Regions from separate parts of the Gracilibacillus salinarum genome, predicted to be linked through region 2. Evidence: predicted binding sites of a transcription regulator. Region 2 holds the regulator's gene; each other region holds the start of a gene.
What was found. The regulator LexA, encoded in region 2, represses DNA repair genes until DNA is damaged. The targets are predictions, from matches to a motif close to CGAACATATGTTCG.
Positions count from the first base shown of each region.

Region 1: uvrB (excinuclease ABC subunit UvrB) is a predicted target of LexA. The motif match lies at 3,419-3,432, and genes of this name have one in related genera.
Region 3: MUN87_RS00130 (DNA polymerase IV) is a predicted target of LexA. The motif match lies at 3,300-3,313, and genes of this name have one in related genera.

Region 1 is NZ_CP095071.1:4,655,510-4,661,466, reverse strand. It holds gene uvrA (excinuclease ABC subunit UvrA) at 1-1,369, opposite strand, end outside; gene uvrB (excinuclease ABC subunit UvrB) at 1,375-3,363, opposite strand; gene MUN87_RS21590 (peptide chain release factor 3) at 3,570-5,153, opposite strand; gene MUN87_RS21585 (DEAD/DEAH box helicase) at 5,307-5,957, shown strand, end outside.
Region 2 is NZ_CP095071.1:404,185-410,141, reverse strand. It holds gene tkt (transketolase) at 1-921, opposite strand, end outside; gene MUN87_RS02055 (DUF896 domain-containing protein) at 1,106-1,327, opposite strand; gene MUN87_RS02050 (YneB family resolvase-like protein) at 1,433-2,095, opposite strand; gene lexA (transcriptional repressor LexA) at 2,360-2,980, shown strand; gene MUN87_RS02040 (S8 family peptidase) at 3,289-4,281, shown strand; gene MUN87_RS02035 (endonuclease I family protein) at 4,381-5,286, shown strand.
Region 3 is NZ_CP095071.1:23,243-29,199, reverse strand. It holds gene metK (methionine adenosyltransferase) at 1-189, opposite strand, end outside; gene ytkD (RNA deprotection pyrophosphohydrolase) at 481-957, opposite strand; gene MUN87_RS00145 (hypothetical protein) at 980-1,519, opposite strand; gene MUN87_RS00140 (hydrolase) at 1,628-1,945, opposite strand; gene MUN87_RS00135 (ABC transporter ATP-binding protein) at 2,274-3,119, opposite strand; gene MUN87_RS00130 (DNA polymerase IV) at 3,329-4,579, shown strand; gene MUN87_RS00125 (o-succinylbenzoate--CoA ligase) at 5,315-5,957, opposite strand, start outside.

The DNA.
Region 1 (5,957 bases), 550 kb from region 2:
TTGCTATTTGAATCTCTTTTTCTGACAAATTAAGTGAGGTGAAGAACTGAATAGCTTCCGTTACGGACAATTCCGTCACTTGTCCAATGTGTAAATCATTTACCTTGACAGCAAGTGCTTCATCACTAAGTCGATAGCCTTCACAGGTCGGACATGCTTTATTCGCCATGTATTTCTCCATCTGTTCACGAATGAAATCAGAGGATGTCTCTCGATAGCGACGAGCAATATTGTTCAATACACCTTCAAAATATATGTCTGTTTCACGTGTCATACCATAATCATTCTCATACCGGAAGTAGATTTTTTCCTTGCCACTTCCTTTTAAAATTCTATTCATGTCACGTTTGCTCAGTTTTTTAACCGGGACATCCATATCAATGCCATAATGATTACAAACACTTTTTAGCATTTGCGGATAATATTGCGAACTGGTCGGTTCCCAGGCGACAATCGCACCTTGGTTTAATGTTAGATCCTTATTTGGAATCACTAGGTCAACATCGACTTCCAGTTGTGAACCTAAACCATCACACGTTTTACATGCGCCCCACGGACTGTTAAATGAAAAGAGGCGTGGTTCCAGTTCATCAATGGAAAATCCGCATATCGGACAAGCATGATTTTCACTAAAGAGCAGCTCCTCTTCTCCAATGACATCGACAATTACTTTGCCCTCGCCTAACTTTAATGCTGTTTCAATAGAGTCAGAAAGTCGTCCTGTAATACCTTCTTTCACCACTATTCGGTCAATGACAACTTCAATAGAGTGATTCTTGTTCTTGTCCAGTTCAATATCATCACTTATCTCTCGCATCTCACCGTCCACGCGCAAACGAATGTACCCTTCTTTTTGAAGATCTTCTAACACTTTAGCGTGGGTTCCTTTTCGCCCGGAAACAACGGGTGCAAGAATTTGTAATTTTGTCCGCTCCGGGTAAGTGAGAATTCGATCCACCATTTGCTCTACGGTTTGTGACGTGATTTCCTCCCCGTGAATTGGACAGATAGGATGTCCAATCCGAGCAAAAAGCAAACGCATATAATCGTAAATTTCTGTTACCGTTCCTACAGTAGAACGCGGGTTTCGACTTGTTGTTTTCTGATCGATTGAAATAGCCGGTGATAGCCCTTCAATTGAATCGACATCAGGTTTGTCCATTTGTCCTAAAAACTGACGAGCATAAGCGGAAAGGGACTCGACATATCGTCTTTGTCCTTCCGCATAGATCGTATCAAAAGCTAGCGATGACTTACCGGATCCGGATAAACCAGTCAACACTACCAGCTTATCTTTTGGTATATCAATCGAAATGTTTTTTAAATTATGAGCACGCGCTCCTTGTATTGAAATCGATTTTTTCGCCATTATTTTCACCCTTCTGCTTTCAATTCTAATACTGCATCACGAAGCTCTGCCGCCCGCTCGAAGTCGAGGTCGCGAGCTGCCTGCTTCATTTCCTGTTCCATTTGTTCGATTAGTGATTTTCTTTCTTTCTTCGTCATTTTACTAACTTCTTTTGCTTTTTCGTTGTATTGCTCTTTGTCTTCTGCCGCAATCGTAGCGCGAATAACATCACGTACTCCTTTATTAACCGTTTGCGGTGTAATCCCATGTTTTTCGTTATATGCTTGCTGCTTTTCACGACGTCTATAGGTTTCTTCAATTGCACGTTTCATCGAATCCGTCTCTTTATCTGCATACATGATTACTCTACCATTCTCATTACGCGCTGCCCTTCCCATTGTTTGAATGAGAGAACGCTCAGAACGAAGGAAACCTTCTTTATCTGCATCTAAAATAGTTACCAAGGAAACCTCCGGAATATCTAATCCTTCACGTAATAAGTTAATACCGACCAGAACGTCATACTTACCAACACGCAAGTCCCGAATTACTTCAATACGTTCCAGCGTTTTAATTTCAGAGTGTAAGTAAGCAACTTTTAATCCGACTTCTTTTAGATAATCAGTTAAATCCTCAGACATTTTTTTCGTTAAGGTCGTCACTAATACTCGTTCATTTCTTTCCACACGTTTATTAATTTCACCGATTAAATCATCTACCTGCCCATCGATTGGACGAATATCCACTTCCGGATCCAATAATCCGGTTGGTCGAATAATTTGTTCGGTCATAACCGGTGTATGTTCGAGCTCATACGGTCCAGGAGTGGCTGAGACATAGATTAACTGATTGGCTTTTTGTTCAAATTCATCGAAAGTCAGCGGACGGTTATCCATTGCCGATGGTAAACGGAAGCCATGATCAACTAATACTTTCTTACGAGCCTGGTCTCCATTATACATACCACGAATTTGCGGTAATGTAACATGAGACTCATCGATGACGATTAACGAATCATCAGGAAAGTAATCAATTAATGTATAAGGTGTAGAACCTGCATCTCGCAAGGAAAGATGACGAGAATAATTTTCAATACCTGAACAGAATCCCATCTCTTCCATCATTTCAAGGTCATAGTTGGTTCGCTGTTCTAAGCGCTGTGCTTCTAACAGTTTGTCCTCTTCTCGAAATTTTGCAAGCTGCTCATTTAATTCCTTTTTTATATTTTCCATTGCTACTTTTAATTTTTCTTCTCGCGTTACGAAGTGAGATGCCGGGAATATCGCAATATGTTCTCGATCCCCTAGTATTTCACCGGTCAAGGCATCCACTTCACGGATACGATCTATTTCATCACCGAAAAATTCGATGCGCACACAATGTTCTTCCCTTGATGCCGGAATTATTTCTACTGAATCCCCACGGACGCGAAAGGTACCACGCTGAAAGTCAATATCATTGCGAGCATACTGAATATCCACCAATGCTCTTAACAATTCATCACGGTCTTTTTCCATTCCTACTCGCAGCGATAATACTTGACTGCTATACTCTTCTGGTGAACCTAAACCGTAAATGCACGAAACGCTGGCAACGACCAGGACATCATTTCGTTCAAACAAAGAAGAGGTTGCAGAGTGTCGCAGTTTATCAATTTCATCATTCACACTGGCATCTTTTTCTATAAAAGTATCTGTCGACGGTACATACGCTTCTGGCTGATAATAATCGTAATAACTGACAAAATACTCTACTGCGTTATTAGGAAAAAACTCTTTAAACTCACTGTATAACTGCCCCGCAAGTGTTTTATTATGAGCGATCACAAGCGTCGGCCGGTTAATTTCTTTCACGACATTACTAACTGTAAACGTCTTACCTGTTCCTGTAGCACCTAGTAATGTCTGGTGACGTTTATTGTTTTCGACACCTTCTACAAGCTCTTTAATCGCACGAGGCTGATCCCCTTGCGGCTGATAAGGTGCCTGTAAATCAAAAGTATGTTGATCCACCATATTACCTCCGTTCTCTTTATCTATCTATTAGTATACACGATCGCTTTAAAAAAAGCGAACAAATATTCGTTTTGGGTTTTATTGGTTTCCTCTTCATTATAACCAAAGGTGCGAGGTTGATAAAAAGATATGATAGGAAATACTTAAATTTACTTCTATGACTGTATTTATATACTACTAGACTGATCAAAAAACCATAGCTATCGTTAGCTATGGCTTGTTTGGTCATATTGGTTTACTTCGAATAAATCGATCAGTTCGACATCTGGGTGTTTATCGACGAACCAGCGTAATGCAAAATCATTTTTAAATAAGACAAGGAAATCTTCTTCACGATCTTTCACCAGCAGGTTACGTTCATCAAATAATTTCGGATCGACTTGATCTTTTTTTAGCCAGCGCGGTATCCGGTCTCCAATAGATTCGAGCATGACTTCCACATTGTATTCATTCTTCATACGATGCTGAAATACTTCATACTGCAGTTGTCCTACCGCACCAATGATCATCGAATCGGTTGGATAACCGCGGAATAATTGGATTGCACCTTCCTGGACAAGCTGTTCGATCCCCTTACGGAACTGCTTTGCTTTCATTACGTTCTTGGCCGTTACGCGTTGGAACATTTCTGGTGGAAACTGCGGTAACTCATCGTACTGAAAGACATTTTTCCCTTCCAGTAAAGTATCCCCTATCCGATAGGAACCTGGATCATAGACGCCAATGATGTCACCAGCATACGCTTCTTGAACTGTATCACGGGAGGAAGCAACGAATTGTTGTGTCTGTCCCAACCGAATGCTCTTACCAGTTCGAGCTAACGTCACATTCATCCCGCGCTCAAATTTACCGGAACACACTCGCAAAAACGCGATTCTGTCACGGTGCTGCGGATTCATATTTGCTTGAATTTTGAAAATGAATCCGGAGAAATCAGGGTAATTAGGACTTATGACTTCTTCGGTCGTGCGGCGTGGACCTGGTGCAGGTGCTAATTCGATAAACGTATCGAAAAAGGTCTGTACCCCAAAAGGTGCAAGGGCACTACCAAAAAATACAGGTGTTTGCTCCCCTTCTAATACACGATCGATAGAAAATTGATCGCCTGCTTCATTTAATAGTTCTAATTCATCAACCGTTTCCTGATAAGTAGGATGCTGGGTGATTTCATCCTGATCCATTTCTGACATTGGAATATATGACTCTTCCTCATTACCATTAAATTTAATAAATTGGTCTTGATAACGGTCCAGAATGCCTAGAAACCTTTTCCCCATTCCTACCGGCCAATTCATCGGATACGTTTCAATATTTAACACTTCTTCAATCTGATCTAACAATTCCAGTGGTTCTCGCCCTTCACGGTCAAGCTTATTAATAAAGGTAAAGATCGGAATACCTCGCATTTTACAAACCTTGAACAGCTTAATTGTTTGTGCTTCAATACCTTTAGTCGCATCAATAATCATGACAACACTGTCAACTGCTGTCAACGTTCGGTACGTATCCTCACTGAAATCTTCGTGTCCAGGCGTATCAAGGATATTAACCTTGTGACCTTTATATTCAAAGTTCATCACACTGGATGTTACCGAAATACCACGTTGCTTTTCAATTTCCATCCAGTCCGATGTTGCAAATTTTCCCGACTTTTTCCCTTTTACCGTACCTGCTGATCGAATTAAATTACCGAATAATAACAATTTTTCAGTCATCGTTGTTTTACCGGCATCCGGGTGTGAAATGATCGCAAACGTCTTTCTTTTTTTCACTTCTTCTTGTAATCCCATGTTTGTACCCTACTTTCTTATTTACCTAACCTTAACTTCTCCTATTTTAACACTTCTCAAACAAGGTGAAAATAAAAATATCATCTGGATGGCATACGTCGCAGAATCTGCTATAATATAATGATGGATTCTTTGTATAAGGATGGGATCAAGTTGCAGCAAATTCAAATGACGGAACAATCGATTCGTCAGCTAACTGGCGAACGTTTTTACAATAGAGGCTATCAATACTACCAAAGTGGCAAAGTATATGGCCTCTCTTATAATCCACAGACTAATTCTTGGCGTGGACTTGTTAAAGGAACCAAGATTTATACAATTCGCATTTATTTTACTGATGATATGAAGATTGACACAACTTGTAATTGCCCAGCATTTGAAACGCATGATACGTGTAAACATGTAGCAGCTGTCTTATTGGCCATTACCCAAGATGCGCAATCAAACAAAAGACGTTATGCAGTGGATCGTCGCGCCCAGGAGGCACCTTCGCAGGACACCGATCTGTTTGCCAAGCAATTACTGCATACGTTCCGTAATAAACAAGAGGACATCGAAACCCCTTTGCAAGTGGAAGCGGAATATGTTTTGTCCCTAATAAAAGCGAATAAAAATTCACAGTATGCATTGAGTATAGAAATAAAAATTGGTGATAAACGACCATATGTGGTTCGTGATATCCGCAACTTTTTAAAAGCGATGACTAATGGAGAAGCTTATCGGGTTAATCAAAGCTATACGTATTATCCCTATACGCACTACTTTACCTCCAAAGATCAAAAGATGATCGAAATGCTCTTAACC
Region 2 (5,957 bases):
TTTCTCTTTACCATTGTCAACAATTTTTGTTTGGAAATCTTGGTAAACTTCTTCTGGTACATGGAATGCTTCGTGTTCCCAGCTATAGAATTCTTTTGTTAAGGCAACTTCTTCCGCACCTAGTGCTGCACCGTGTGAAGCTGCAGATCCTGATTTGTTTGGAGAACCATAGCCAATTACGGTCTTCACTTCGATTAAAGTCGGCTGATCTGTATTTTGTTTTGCTTCAGCAATCGCATTAGAGATCGCTTTCGTATCATTACCATCTTCCACACGAATTACTTGCCAGCCGTATGCTTTGAAACGATCTTCGACATTTTCCGAGAATGATTTATTCAATTCACCATCTAAAGAAATATCGTTTGAATCGTATAATGCAATAAGTTTGCCAAGCTTCAGATGACCTGCTAATGATGCAGTCTCATGAGAAACACCTTCCATTAAATCACCGTCACTAACAATTGCATAAGTGTGATGATCTACCATGTTATAGTTATCTTTGTTGTATTTAGCTGATAGATGTTTCTCGGCCATTGCCATACCAACACTCATAGCAATACCTTGTCCTAATGGTCCGGTCGTTGCTTCTACACCATCTGTATGATGAACTTCCGGGTGTCCTGGAGTTCTTGAATCCCATTGGCGGAATCCTTTAAGGTCTTCGATCGTTACATCATAACCAGATAAATGAAGTAAGCTATAAAGTAACATCGAACCGTGACCTGCAGAAAGAACGAAACGGTCTCTGTTAAACCATTTAGAACTTTTTGGGTTATGGTTCATATGCTCGGTCCAAAGTGTGTATGCCATTGGAGCAGCACCCATTGGTAAGCCCGGGTGTCCGGAATTTGCTTGTTCAATTGCGTCTATCGACAATGTTCTAATTGAATTAATAGACAATTGTTCAGTTTGGTTTGACATGATTTTTCCCCTTTCAATATCCAAAAAATATGTACGCACATCTATAATCCTATAACGAAATACGCTATATGACAAGTATATTAAAGTTAAAACACTTTAATTTTCGTTAGAATTATCAGTTTTTTTTAATGAAATTCAACTTGTATGGTCACTATTTTACAAGTAGTTAAAGAAGAAGTTACCGTTACTTCTTCTTTAACTGCTTTAATTTTTCTGGAGTAACGTCATCACCATTCGGATCAACTACCGTCATTCCTTTTAGTTGGTTTTTAAAAGATTTTCTTACATTTTTTAAATATGCCTCTCGTAAATCCTTTTGTTCTTTTTTTTCTTCTTCTGTTAAACCTTCTGATTTAGATTTTTTCGACAACTCATTTATACGAGCTATTTTATCTTGGGAAAGCATACTATTTACACCTCGATTTCTTTTCCATCATTTTTATTCAAACATGCATGCATGTATTTTACCACGAAAAAAGAGTATACATAACTTGTATACCCTCTCTCTATTTTAATCTTCCTTGATAGACTTTTCAAGTGATTGATATTCCTGATAACGCCGATGGACCGTTGCTTTCGACACATTGTATCCCATTCCTCGCAGGATAGATGCAATTTCTTGAAAGGTCAGATTATTTCGCTTCAGCCGTTTCACTTCTTCGATCGGAAATTGTTTGCGTTCTCTTCCTTTCGCAAGGTGTTGATTGGACAGGTTCTCCGCTGGATTAAATCCGTTATCAACAGCTTTTCTCATGCCCCGTTTTATTTTGGCGTTATGTAATTTGCGTTGGTATTCTTCCACAATCGAGACGATTTGCAACACCATTGAATCCCCTTCTGACAGTTGTAATTCACCATTCTGCGCTAAACAATAAATGGACACATCTAACCGTTGAAGCTGGTGCAGTAAGGCGATCTTCGTATTCCCTCGCCCTAATCTCGTTTCATCCTGAATGAGTAACGTATCTGCTGAGCTGCTTTGAAAGGCCTCCAGCATAGCAAAAATGCCTTCTCTTTCGATTTCATACCCACTCTGCTTCTCTTCTATTACTTGTACGATCTCCATCTCATATCGGGATGCAAAATATCGCAACTCTTCCTGTTGCCGTTTCAGTGAGGTTTCTTGTGAGTCTTTATTTGTACTTACCCGACAATAAATAATGGCTTTGGACATAATACGTACACCTACAATTCTACAAGTTTGTTACTGCTGAAAAATAAAAAAATGCAATTCCTAGTATAAATGCTACCAAATAAAAAATGTCAACTTTCGATATATTTTTTAACAACTTGCATCCCTCCCAGAACCTTTGTTCGTACCTTCATTATACACGAACAGGTGTTCATGTCAACTCTTTTTTTCGAACGAATGTTTGTAATGCTATATCATATATGCTATACTTTGATTAATAAATACTACGTGTTAGGAGATTGAAATATGACAAATCTATCAAAGCGACAAGAGGAGATTTTAGCTTATATTAAAGAACAAGTAGAGTTAAAAGGATATCCACCCTCTGTTCGCGAGATTGGAGAGGCAGTCGGTCTAGCATCAAGCTCAACGGTACATGGACATCTAGCGCGATTAGAGAAGAAAGGATACATTCGCCGAGACCCTACGAAACCAAGAGCAATAGAAGTATTGCCACAAGATGGCGATTTAGAAATTCCTAAGACAGAAGCTACCTTTGCTCCCGTAATCGGTAAGGTAACAGCAGGACTTCCGATTACAGCAGTAGAAAATATTGAAGAATACATCCCTATTCCACATAACGAAATGCACGCAAGCGAACAGTTGTTTGTATTGATTATTGAAGGGGACAGTATGATTGAAGCAGGTATTCTCAATGGAGACAAAGTCATTGTCAAACAGCAGAATACAGCTGAAAACGGCGATATCGTTGTAGCCATGACAGATGAAAGTGAAGCAACGGTAAAACGTTTCTTCAAGGAAAAGGATCATATTCGACTGCAGCCTGAGAACGCGACAATGGATGCGTTAATCTACGATAATGTCAGCATTCTTGGTAGAGTAGTTGGCTTGTACCGCAGCTTATAATAGATTCAAAAAAGCCTTTGGTGAAAATGCCGAGGGCTTTCCTACTCAAAATAATCCTTCTACTCTTTTTTGTTAAAATTTATATTTTTTTCTTTTATTGGTTTGAAGCCTAGTGAAATAGGTAATATAAGTAGCAAAACCTTCTTTCAATTCCAGACATTGGATGCCGACACATCAACTATTTCCACATCACAGCTTACTTACTCCATTTATGACAACTATCTTAATTTCAGTAAATCTAGTAAACTTTTTCAACCTAATCACATACTGTATAGAGAGAGGGTAAACTTTAGAGGAGTGAATAAAATATGGTACAAAACAAGGTTCACTTAATTCCTTATACGATTCAATCGATTGAGGATTCCAAAAATGAGACCCCTGAAGGCGTTCAACTAGTACAGGCTCCCGCCTTATGGGAGAAAGGTTTTGAAGGAGAAGATATCGTCGTTGCGGTGATAGACACCGGAATTGAATCGGATCATCCAGACTTTAAGGAGCAAATTATTGGCGGACGAAATTTCACAAGTGACTATAGTGGAGACCAAGACAACTTTGAAGACAATAACGGGCATGGAACACACGTATCCGGAACTATTGCAGCAAGCCTTAATGGCAATGGGGTTGTAGGCGTTGCGCCAAAAGCTAAAATATTAAGTCTAAAGGCTTTATCGGGCGAAGGTTCAGGGGAATACGAATGGATTATTAACGCAATTAACTATGCAGTTGATTGGCGTGGACCAAATAATGAACGTGCAAGGGTCATCTCCATGTCTTTAGGTGGACCGAATGATATCCCTGAGATGCATGAAGCCATTCAAAACGCAATAAATCATGATGTATCTGTCGTTGTCGCTTCAGGTAATGAAGGGGATGGAAATCAGGAAACTCCAGAATATGCTTATCCAGGAGCTTATAACGAAGTCATTAGTGTAGGTGCTGTTAACTTAGACTTAGAGCTTGCTCCCTTTTCGAATACGAATAACGAGGTAGATCTTATAGCGCCAGGAGTAGATATATTATCTACTTATTTAGATAGTAAATTTGCTAAATTATCAGGAACGTCTATGGCCGCTCCACATGTAGCAGGTGCACTCGCATTAATCATTAATTTAAGCGAAAAAGAATTCCAAAGATCTGTTATTGAATCAGAGGTATATGCTCAACTTATCAGACGTACCCTTCCACTTGCATTTCAAAAAAGTGCCGAGGGTAATGGCTTTCTTATGCTGAATCTAGTTGACCAATTAGATAGAATCAATGCTCCCCATGTAAAGGAAACAAATAGAACTTCAAAGAATTAAACAATCATTTTCCAAGCAACAATGGTAACATCAGTTCCGGTAGGATGCTAGCACCTACCTTTCTATCCATTTCTTATGTCATAAAGAAAGGGGAAAATCATGAACAAATTGGAAAGTGAAAAATTAAGTCACACGCTAATGAAATTAAAGGTTAATCAAAACAAAAATAAAAATACAAACGAATACTATGACAAAGAAGAAGATTTACGTCTTATCAAGGCATATTACCAGCACATTAACTTTGATAAAAAAAACTCCCCCAACTTATATGAGCAACTAAACCATTTAACGACAAGCACACATGAAAACCAACTACCCTATAATTCCGAAACACGCGACTACCTTTATTCAACAGTCGACCTTCATTTGGATGGCAACCTGAAAAGTATCTATTCAGGAAACCACAAAGATCCTGAACAAACCATAAAAGAAGATCATGAAGCAGTACAAATTAGAAAACAAGCGTTTCAAAATTTGGCAAGCAATAAAACGAAAGATGATAATACTTGGATAAAAACAGTAGCTAAAATTGAACGCCAAAACATGTTTAATTGTGAACATGTTGTTCCTCAGTCATGGTTTGATGAAGATAATCCAATGAGAGGTGATCTGCATCATCTTTTCACATGCGATAAAACATGTAACTCGACCAGATCTAATTACCCTTATGTAGATTTCGAGGACTACACACCAGAGATGAATATTGAAACAATAAAAACACAATGCGGAAAATACGATGAAGAAAAGTTTGAACCTGAAAGCGGAAAAGGTGTGGTTGCCAGAGCGACATTATACTTCTTAATTAGATATCCTGGGATAGTTAGTCAATACAACGATAAGGATATTGACACCCTGCTAAACTGGCATCAAACTTTCGAAGTATCCATTTACGAAAAACACCGTAACAAAGAAATCTACCATATTCAGAAGAATAGAAATCCACTTATTGATTTTCCAGAATACGCGGACAAAATTAATTTTAAGCTAGGTAGAGATTGTCCTTAACACACGTTAAAAGCCTTCTCGCTTTCTCTACATTTTTAACATGTAATAAGATCGTTCTCGTAGGAGAACGATCCTATTTTGCGTTAACAAAGGCAGTATGGCAAAATGGTAATTTTGATATAGATTATCTGCTTAGCAAAGCTCCGGAAATAGGCTCCGCGTCCTGCGGGCACGGAGTGGTTGGCCGAAGCGGTATTCCAGCACATGAATCATTTCAAAATTATCACTAAGCAGCTAACATAAACCATATTATAAGTACTCATTTTCTTGTTCGGCATGATTACTTCTATGACTGTACTTATAGACTTTAAGCTTATAAAACAAGAATGCTAAGTTTTTCAAATATGGATAGATAAATCATTTTATGGTAAAAGATTAAGATATATAAATAGAAAAACCCCGACACCAACAGTGCCAAGGGTTTCTGCTTATTAATAAGACTGGATATATTGTTCTCTTTCCCAAGGGTGTACTTGCGTACGGACTACATTTTAATAGGAAGAAACTCGGTATATTTATATTAAATGCTTGATAAATTAGCATTTTAAATTATTGATTAAATCAAATAATGTCACCTTTTTTCAAAATTCGTGGGTGGCTCGTGGGTGTTTCGTGGGTGTAAAAATAGCGACAAATTTACGTATCCGTACAGGTTTATACTTTTACAATTA
Region 3 (5,957 bases), 380 kb from region 2:
AGTAGAAGTAGTAATCTCACCGGATACAAGTACAAGACCGGTTGTTACCGTTGTTTCACAAGCAACCCTTGCATTTGGGTCCTTCGATAATATTTCATCTAAAATCGCATCGGAGATCTGATCACAAATTTTATCAGGGTGTCCTTCTGTGACAGATTCTGATGTAAACAAGCGTCTGTTTTTCGCCATATTTCTTTTTTCCTCCCTCTTAGTTAACACCAAGACTTTCATTATCCTGTAATTTTATTTAAAAGTCTATCTTAATTTGTGGTTGTTTTCAAAAAAATACTACATATTCCATCATACAACTTTTTTCACAAAATTGCACGAATCAAATTTTAACTTATTATCCCTATGCAATTACTTGGTATTTATCTAATAAAGAACTCTAGACTGCTTAAGTCTAGAGTTTCTTATTATCTAAGTATTAGCGTACATCGATTTTCTTATTGCAGTCAATCAAATCACCTTACAGTTAAACTAGGCGTTTTCAAGCATCTGTTGTACATGTTGGATGCTATGTGACAAAACGTCATCCTTCATAATAAAACTGTACATTTCATCTGTTTTGATTGTTGCAGGAAGTTGTTCAAGCAATACAGGACCTTCTGTCTCAAAGTAGTTATCCTGTTTCTGCAATGCTTTCACAGTTGCAAAATAAATATTTTTAGCTAATTGCTCTCTCTTTCCTGATACATAATATTGTCCGATATACTCAATGTGGGCAACTTCTCCTCCTGTTTCCTCCCATACTTCTCTTATTGCTGCCTCTTCCGGTGTTTCATTCTTTTCGACTTTACCACCCGGGAATTCTAAGCCGCGGTTTTTATGTTTGGTTAGCAGCCACTTTTCTTCAAACCTGCATATCACCCATACATGTCTTGGTTCGGGATCAAACGGGTGATTATCAAAAGACAACTGCACTTTATTATTATAGTAGTCATAAAAAGTTTTCATAGTTCTATACTACCTTTTATCGTTACTGATTGCTAATGTTTACTATCTTCCATTGATCATTTATTTTCTCAAATGTAAGGGAAATGGTGTATTCACCATATAATGCATTTTGATTTTGTTGTGTGACAATTACTTGATTATCCTTTGTCTGTTTTTCATAATCGTTTGATTTGTCAAACCATGGCGGTGTCTCCGTCGGCACTATATATAAACCATTCTTCTCTTCCTCATAGTAGTAATCAATGTAAGGCTGTACCGCTTCTTTTGTAACATATGGTTCAAATGCTTTCATTAATTCTTCTTTCGTCTGATAATTTATCACTTTGTATTGATCGTCAATATCCTGTACTAATAATTCCATAAATTTATCTGTCAATGCCACAATTTTGTCGTGTGATATTTCTTTTTGTTCGTTGCTAACATTTTGCTTTTCACCTGTTACTTCTTCGGTATTCACCTGATTTTCCTCAGCATATGTTTTTTCCGTGCTTGTCTGACTCATGGTAACAACTGCAAATGAAAAAAGGACTAAAACTGTAAACATCGTGATGAATTTTTTCATATTTTTTCCCTCCTCACGTCCTTAGTAATCTTTACCTTTTTTACTATTTGACTAAACATCTATTTATAAAATAGACGTGCAGGGCACGGTATTTGTTTCACTTATTTATTAATTTTTTTCAATTCCAATGCCAGACTCTTCCATTGCTTGCTTTGTTTCCGGTGTTGCCAGCTGATACAACATTTGAAAAACATCTTTTAAATCATTATCATATTCATCATTTTCCAGGTCCTGATGATATTGAACATAAGGAATATGTGAGCGAACAAAAGTACCAAAATCATCCTCATGCAATTCATTAAATTTTTCTCTTAACAAAAACACCTGTTCATCTGTTGCCTGAATGGTGTAGGATGCATTGTTTCCAAATGGAATTTGTGAAATTTCTTGTGATGCAATATTGACATAGTATGTTTTTTTCTCCATATTATTCACCTCTTCCACTGTATTGTATGTAATCACAACAGAAACATGCATATGGAAAACAGGACTTCATCCATCCGGTTCCAACTAGCTTTATCACTTTAAATATGAATCATGCCAACTGTAATGTATTTCAACGAATAACAGGGATATATTGGAGCTGAGCTGCTTAGCAAAGCTCCGGAAATAGTCTCCGTGCCCCGCGAAGCGGATACCAGCACATACACTATATCAAAGTGGTTGCAACACTAATAAACATAATCCATATTACAGAACTAATTCTCAGTAACACTAAAAACCCCTGCATTCCATATGGAATGCAAGGGTTTTATTAATTTCCTACTGATTGCATTGGTTGTTGTTGTGATTCTGCTACGGCTTCTTTAATCAGACATCGTCCGCGTCCGTGCGGGATACACATAGGTGTTCCGAACATTGGATCATACATGACATCTGCTTTCATTTGAAATACATCATGCACTAATCCACAGTTAATGATTTCCTCCGGTTTACCTTGCGCATATACGTTTTTGTCTTTAATCGCAACAATATGATGTGCATAACGGCAAGCAAGGTTTAAATCGTGTAACACCATGACAATCGTGCTTTGCCGGCGTTCATTCAACTCAAATAACAAATCCAAAATTTCAATCTGGTGGGTCATATCTAAGTATGTTGTAGGCTCATCCAACAGGATAGTATCTGTACCCTGTGCAAGTGTCATTGCTATCCAGGCACGCTGACGCTGTCCACCTGATAAAGAATCAACGGCACGATCTTTTAAGTCGAGCATGTTTGTCGATTCCAATGCTTCATTTACCGCAGTCTCATCTTCTTCTGACCAGCGTTTAAACATTGTTTTATATGGATGTCTTCCTTGTTTGACTAAGTCTTCTACTGTTAATCCTTCCGGGCTGATAGGACTTTGCGGCAAGATAGCCATTTGTTTTGCCACTTCTTTAGTAGGAATCTTCGCAATATCTTCACCATTTAATACGACGTCCCCTTGCTTCGGCTTTAGTAACCTTGCTAATGAGCGAAGTAAGGTCGATTTACCGCAGCCATTGCCACCAATAAAGACCGTAATTTCTCCTTTAGGGATTGTAATATCTAAGTCATCTATAATTATTTCTTCACCATATCCGAGCGTTAAATCTTTCGTTACTAATGTTTCCATTTGGAATCTCTCCCTTTTTACACGATTGGGACAATTTTCAAAATATTCAATTCGAACTATTTCTCTTTCTCTAGTTTAGTAGCTTTTTATAGCAAAGTCAATGAGTTTGATAATCTTTATCAATTAATTGCTACATATTAACACTTTTCTTTCTGCAATGAATAGGATATACTACTCAATAGAACGAATGTTCGCAGAGGTGTTGAATGATGGATTATACTACCTATCCCAAGCACGATGTACTATGTATTGATATGCGTTCTTTTTACGCAAGCATTGAATGTGTCAAACGCGGTCTTGATCCCATGACTGCCATGCTTGCAGTAGTTGGTGACAAAAACCGGTCGGGCAGTATTATTTTGGCTGCTTCTCCCACTTTAAAACAAAAGCATGGTGTCAAAAATGTCAGCCGTTACTTTGAATTGCCAGAAGATCCAGACATCTATGTTGTCGAAGCTAAAATGGGCGATTATGTGAACGTCTCCGTAGAAATTACGAAGCTGCTGTATCAATACGTCCCAAAAGAAGCGATTCATCCTTATTCTGTTGACGAAATGTGGATCACTGTTGATGGGATGAAGCATTTATATGGAGATGCTCAACAAATCGCCAAAATGATCATGGATGAAATCTATGACACAATGGGATTAACCTGTGCCATTGGAATTGGAGATAACAAATTCCTGGCCAAAGTCGTGATGGATATCTACGCAAAGAAGACAGGAATTGCTACATGCCGTTATCAGGATGTAGAACGGCTACTCTGGCCAATACCAATTGAAAAAATTTGGGGAATTGGCAGACGGTTGACCGTCCACTTGAACAAGATGGGGATCATTTATTTAGGACAGCTTGCCAATTATCGCTTAGATCGCTTGCAGAAACGGTTTGGTGTCATTGGTGAGCAACTGTATTGGCATGCATGGGGCATCGATTTAAGTCCTGTATATGATTCCTACTACAAAAAAGAAACCCAAAAAGGCTTTGGTCATGGTATTACGTTATTAAGAGATTACAGCGCAGAAGAAACCTTAATCTGTATCCTTGATTTGTGTGAAGAGGTTTGCCGACGTGCACGTACAAATGAACGAGTAGGCAGAACTATTCATTTAGGTGTTGGTTATGCGGATAATGGAGGCGGTTTTCATCGCTCTCGTTCTCTTCATCTGCCTACCAATGTGACAATGGATATTTATCAGGTATGCTTGCAATTATTTCATGAATTTTACGATCAACAAAGTAAAATCAGGCGTGTATCGGTGTCCTTAAACAATTTGTATGATGATGTAGAAACGCAACTGAATTTGTTTGATAATGAGCCGAAAAAGAAGGACCTAGGCTATGTGATGGACGCTATACGCACTAAATACGGTTCTACTTCCCTGCTCCGTGCAGCAAGCTATACGAAAGCAGGCATTACGAGAGACAGAAGCAAAAAGATCGGTGGGCATTATGCCTAATTTACGAAGTGGAAGCATACTGCGCAGTAAAAAGACTTTAGCGATGAGATCATTTTGAAATAGATAATGTACTAGGATACCGCTCCGTCCAACCACTCCGCGTCCTGCGGGGCACGGCTGAAGCTAGGCTACTACTCGAGCTACTTCTTTGCTGCCTTGCACCGAGGAAGCCTACATCGAAGCTTTACTAGAAGACACAGGTGCAGACGTTGTGGATCTTCAGCACCTGCACATTCCCGCGGGAGTCTCCGTGGTTGGCCTTCGCTAGGATGGGGCTTTACAACTGATGTGACAAGAAGGATATTGCACGGATTAACCATTTTGATGATTTATAATGTCTAGCACCACTGCTTTTAGCTCTGCCATTCGTTGTAGCACTTCCCTAAAGCGTAGGAAATATGCGGAGACTCCCATGGGATCAGCGCGAGCTGAAGATCCACTTTGTAAAGAAAAGAATTTTCTTTGCAAAGTTAGCTGAAGCCGTGCCCCATAGGACGCGAAGCCTATTTCCGAAGCTTTGCTTAGTATATAATACATTTCAAAATAGCCAAATTGATAGACAGCTTGATTACTTTTTTCGCAATAAGTTACTTCGCAGTATATCCATACTACACAATAAAAAAGCCAAACGTACCACGAATATTAGTTGGAAACATGTCGGGTTGCGTCCGGCTTTCGTTTAACCAAAAATACTTTTGTCTCAGGCTCTTTCATTAAAATACAGACTGCCTCTCATCAAAAATCCTTCAACTTATAACGCTGCAGCTTACCTGTAGCGTTACGGGGCAGTTGAGAACGGAAGATTAAACGTTTCGGCACTTTAAAAGAAGCCAACTTATCCTGGCAGTAAGCAAGTAAATATTCTGCTGTTACTTGCTCCGAAGTACGTACCACAAAAGCGATTGGCACCTGTCCCCATTTTTCATCTTCCATACCGGTAACACCAGCTTCAAGCACACCTTCACACGAAAGCAAAACGTCTTCTATTTCAGCAGGATATATGTTTTCCCCTCCCGAAATAATTAAATCGCTGCGCCGATCAACAACAAAAAGGAAACCTTCTTCATCCAAATAACCTAAATCACCAGTGTACAACCATCCATCTTGAAATGCTTTCAGATTAGCTTCTTCTCTTTGATAATAGCCATTTGTCACCATAGGACCTTTCACAACAATTTCCCCTACTTCATTGGATAATGTTGCCCTGCCATCCTTCAAAACCTGTAAAGAAGAAGTAAACAGTGGCTTACCTGCCGAACCGATCTTTCTTAAAGCATCAGCTGCATGAAGTGTAATGATTTGCGAACAAGTCTCTGTCATTCCATAAGATTGCACAATAGGGACATGCTGTTGTTTCGCTCTTTCCAGCAATGGCTTA